Regions from separate parts of the Bacillus sp. NMTD17 genome, predicted to be linked through region 1. Evidence: a T-box and tRNA genes for the amino acid it is inferred to sense, from the RefSeq annotation. Region 1 holds a T-box; the other holds one or more tRNA genes.

Region 1 (2,468 bases):
AAATGCCCCATCTCCTTCATTTAGCTGATAATCGACTTTTAGCCGATCAAGCACATTCTTTAGCGCTGATTCAGAGATATCCCAAATGGCATCATCGCCTAACGCTTTTTCAGGACGAGTGGATAGTTCCACAGAGTACTCAAACCCAAATGTCCGATACACATGATCAACTAATTGGAAAATCCGTTTGATTTCAGCTTCAATTTGATCTTCTCTCAAAAAAATATGGGCATCATCTTGGCAAAATGTTCTGACCCTGAACAATCCATTTAATGCTCCGCTAAATTCATGACGATGCACCTGACCAAACTCAGCCATCCTGATCGGAAGGTCTCTGTATGAAAATAAGCTGTTTTTAAACATGAGCATATGTCCTGGACAATTCATAGGCTTTAAAGCAAAGCTTGTATGGTCTACTTCTGAGAAATACATATTTTCATGATAATGATCCCAATGTCCCGACTTTTCCCAAAGCTCTTGGTTCATCATAAACGGTGTGCTCACTTCTTCATATTGCGCTTTGCCTCGCACTTCTCTAGAAAAAGCCATTAATTCATTTTTGACAAGCTGACCTTTTGGTAAATAAAACGGCATACCTGGCGCTTCTTCCGAAAACATGAACAGAGATAATTGTTTCCCTAATTTCCGGTGATCACGCTTGTTTGCTTCTTCCATGAAATGAAGATACTCAGCTAGATATTTTGGATGTTGAAACGCTACACCATACACTCGCTGCAATACATCTTGATGACTGTCACCCCGCCAATAAGCACCTGCAACACGTGTTAGTTTAAATGACTTTACGAACCCAGTAGAAGGTAAATGAGGCCCGCGGCATAAGTCGATAAATTCACCCTGCTGATACACTGTGATGGCTTCTTCAGATGGGAGTCGTTTTAAAATATCCAGCTTATATGGATCATGTGCAAACAACGATTCAGCTTCTTTGTAAGAGACCTCCTTTCTTTGGATGAGATGATTCTCGTTTATGATCTTTTCCATCTCTTTTTCAATCTCTGCCAAATCCTCTACGCTTAATGTTTGATTTAGCTTCATATCATAGTAAAATCCATTTTCGATGACAGGTCCGATTCCAAGTGTGACATTGTCATATAACCTTTTCACCGCTTGGGCTAATACGTGTGCAGATGTATGGCGCAGCACTTCAAGCCCTTCTTTTGAATCGAGTGTGACAATAGACAGCCCAGCATCGCTGTCCAGCTGGTGACTTAAATCGACCAATTGATCATTGATCTTTCCTGCCACTGCTTTTTTCCTTAAACTCGGGCTAATATGGGAGGCAACACCTGCGACAGTCGTACCTGCAGAAAACTCCTTTATCTTTCCATCTGGAAATTGAATCTTCACCATGTTTTCTTTCATGACTGACACACCTTTCATTTTTTGATATAAAAAAACACACCCATCCCTCATAAAGGGACGAATGTGTAATCCGTGGTTCCACCCAAATTCCCATAACGCATTTTCGCTTTATGGCTCTGGTGCCGTAACGTGGCATAGTCGGTATTGGATACTTCAATTTTCCCCAATACAGCTCAAAGGTGGTAAGACAACTTTTCTGCGTTGGGAAGATTTCAGCGTGACTTCCCTCTCTAGTAACCGATAAAAGCTGCTCATGTCCTTTTCAAAGCCTGATGATAGTTGAGTGAACAAAAAAACACACCCATCCCTCATAAAGGGACGAATGTGTGATCCGTGGTTCCACCCAAATTCCCATAACGCGTATTCGCTTTATGGCTCTGGTGCCGTAACGTGGCGTAGACGGTATTGGATACTTCAATTTTCCCCAATACAGCTCAAAGGTGGTAAGACCATTTCCTGCGTTAGGAAGATTTCAGCGTGACTTCCCTCTCTGGTAACCAGTAAAAATGGCTCATGTCCTTTTCTTCGCTTTTAATTTCTCCATATCTTACATGATGATGATAGAACATGTAAAGCTTTATTTTGTGCAGAGCAATTGAAATTCATTCTTTAAATGATGTGTTGCGTGTATTTACTTGGGCTGTATTCAATTTGAAACGCAGGGGATAAGGCTCGTTTCACTTCTTCAGTGATACGCTCTCCTTCTTGATTGAATTTCTTTTCCATGTCTGCGCCATTTGGCACCAAATCATCTGTCTCTTCGTCAAACCAGCGGCCATACTGTATGTTCCAATTCCAAATCTTTGAGAAAAGTGTATCGCTCATTGGTATATCATCTCTTTCTAGATGACATTGACAATACCCACAATGAAAAGGTTCACCACCGTAATCTCCTTCAATTTTCACAAAAGGATGATCCTCAAATTCACGGCAGCACACCCATTTTTTGAAGTGCTGACCGAATTCTGTCAGTTTAATTGAGTAATAACGCATGGAAGTTCGTCGTCCTATCATGTCAAAAATGCCTTGATCAATTAATCTCTTTATCCGATACTCGATAAAATCATCACCGATATACTGATCTA
Region 2 (2,468 bases), on a different contig from region 1:
CCTCTGCCTTCACCGGTCTTTATGTATACGAATCTCTTTCCAAAAGGTTTCATTCTCCTCTAAAAAATAGTGTAACAAATTTTTGACAGCGTGTTACGCATATCCACCGGTAAAAACCTTAATATATCCTTAAATTTCTCCAAAACAAAAAAGAACGGGAACAAGTCCCGCTCTACAATAGCTTTTCGCCCATTAACGAACCAATCAACGCAACAGCTGCCTCGGCTGTTTTATTTTTTTCATCTAATACCGGATTCACCTCAACAAATTCAGCTGAAGTCAAAATACCCGCTTCCTCTAAAAGCTCCATGGCAAGATGACTCTCCCGGTAACTAATGCCACCCGCCACAGGAGTTCCTACACCAGGGCACTCCGCTGGATCTAGTCCGTCTAAATCAAGCGACAGGTGGACACCATCTGTTCTTTCCTTTAAATATGAAATGGCTTCCTCCATCACCCTTGTCATCCCTAAACGATCTATTTCATGCATCGTATACACTTTAATGCCTTTCTCTCTAATCAATGCCCGCTCTCCCTCATCTAAGGATCGAGCACCAATTATAACAACATTCTCAGGCTTCAATTTAGGGGAATAACCACCAATGTTCGTTAAATCAGCATGCCCAAGGCCGAGACTGACTGCAAGCGGCATACCATGTATATTTCCAGAAGGAGAGGTTTCCTCTGTATTTAAATCACCGTGTGCATCATACCAAATGGCACCTAAGTTTTCATAATGCTTGGCTACCCCCGCAAGTGTTCCTATCGCAATGCTGTGATCACCGCCTAAAATGAGCGGGAATGAGCCTGATTGCACAATACTGTCAACCTTCTCAGCTAGCAGCTGATTCGCACTAGCATTCTCCGTTAAATTTTTTAGCTTTTCACTTGTATATAAACCTTTCTCATCATCTCTTTGTTCAACCAAAATATCGCCGAGATCCTCCACATCAAATGAAAGCGATTCCAATTTTTCTTTTACGCCTGCACACCGAATCGCACTCGGTCCCATATCGACGCCCCTTCTCATTTGACCCAAATCCATCGGAACTCCGACAATCGTGACCTTCTTTTGATCTCCCATATGTACATCCCCTTTCCGTTCATGCTTATATTTTACTTTCTCGATGCCTTCTGACTCAACTCAACAATATTTTGAATAGTTATACATTCCGTCTGCCAACATAAAAAAAGACACCTTTTTGAAAAAGGTGTCTTAACTGGGCTAGCTGGATTCGAACCAACGCATGACGGAGTCAAAGTCCGTTGCCTTACCGCTTGGCTATAGCCCAAAAATGGTGGAGGGGGGCGGATTCGAACCGCCGAACCCGGAGGGAGCGGATTTACAGTCCGCCGCGTTTAGCCACTTCGCTACCCCTCCACATATGGAATTGATAAAGAAAAAACAGTGCCGGCAAGAGGACTTGAACCCCCAACCTACTGATTACAAGTCAGTTGCTCTACCAGTTGAGCTACACCGGCATATGGTGGAGGATGACGGGCTCGAACCGCCGACCCTCTGCTTGTAAGGCAGATGCTCTCCCAGCTGAGCTAATCCTCCACATCATGGTGACCCGTACGGGATTCGAACCCGTGTTACCGCCGTGAAAGGGCGGTGTCTTAACCGCTTGACCAACGGGCCAGTTTGTCAAGTTTGCTGTTTCCGTGAAGCTGACAAAAGTTATTATATACAGGTTGTCCCCCTTTTGTAAAGGGGATTTTTATTTTTTTTATTTTCTAATTATTTACCTCCAGTTAGCACAACGTTTCGAGTGAAATATAATTTCAATATTTAAATATAATGTTGAAATTTCATATCACACTGAATATACTGAAAATGAAGAAATAAGGAGGAATGTCGCATGCAGCCATCTCAATTGCGTTCTTTGACAACAGAATCAAGAAACCCTAACACAATGGGAATATCACAAGCAGATCCGCTCGAAATACTCCAGCTGATCAATGAAGAAGATATGAAGGTCGCTCAAGCAGTGAACCGTGTCCTACCACATGTCAAAACAGCAAGTGACTTCGCCTATGAATCCATTTCAAATGGGGGTAGACTCGTTTATTTAGGAGCCGGGACAAGCGGCAGACTTGGCGTGATGGATGCTGTTGAATGTCCCCCTACCTATAGCGTCTCACCTGATGTGATTGTCGGTATCATGGCAGGCGGCGACTCTGCTTTTTCACATGCTGCCGAAGATGTGGAAGACAGTGAAGAAGCCGGCAAACAGGATTTAGTACACATTCACCTGACATCAAAAGATACGGTCGTCGGTATCGCCGCCAGCGGCAGGACACCCTACATCATCGGCGCTTTAAACTACGCTAAATCCATCGGCGCAAAAACAGTAGCCCTCAGCTGCAATGAACAAGCAGAAATTAGCGAGCTGGCAGACTGCGCCATTGAAGTCATTGTAGGACCAGAAGCCATCACTGGGTCAACACGAATGAAAGCCGCATCC

What was found. The T-box of region 1 lies ahead of thrS (threonine--tRNA ligase). A T-box ahead of a tRNA ligase gene usually reads a tRNA of that ligase, here a tRNA-Thr.
Region 2: it has a tRNA-Thr gene. The T-box ahead of thrS (threonine--tRNA ligase) is inferred to sense a tRNA for this amino acid. The anticodon was not compared.

Annotation. Positions count from the first base shown of each region.
Region 1 is NZ_PVRH01000006.1:55,482-57,949, forward strand. Features, by position in the region: gene thrS (threonine--tRNA ligase) at 1-1,383, opposite strand, end outside; T-box leader at 1,434-1,658, opposite strand; T-box leader at 1,695-1,918, opposite strand; gene C6347_RS16430 (DUF1835 domain-containing protein) at 1,993-2,468, opposite strand, start outside.
Region 2 is NZ_PVRH01000004.1:10,419-12,886, reverse strand. Features, by position in the region: gene rocF (arginase) at 173-1,084, opposite strand; tRNA gene C6347_RS12485 (tRNA-Gln) at 1,221-1,292, opposite strand; tRNA gene C6347_RS12480 (tRNA-Tyr) at 1,297-1,381, opposite strand; tRNA gene C6347_RS12475 (tRNA-Thr) at 1,410-1,482, opposite strand; tRNA gene C6347_RS12470 (tRNA-Val) at 1,486-1,561, opposite strand; tRNA gene C6347_RS12465 (tRNA-Glu) at 1,568-1,642, opposite strand; gene murQ (N-acetylmuramic acid 6-phosphate etherase) at 1,863-2,468, shown strand, end outside.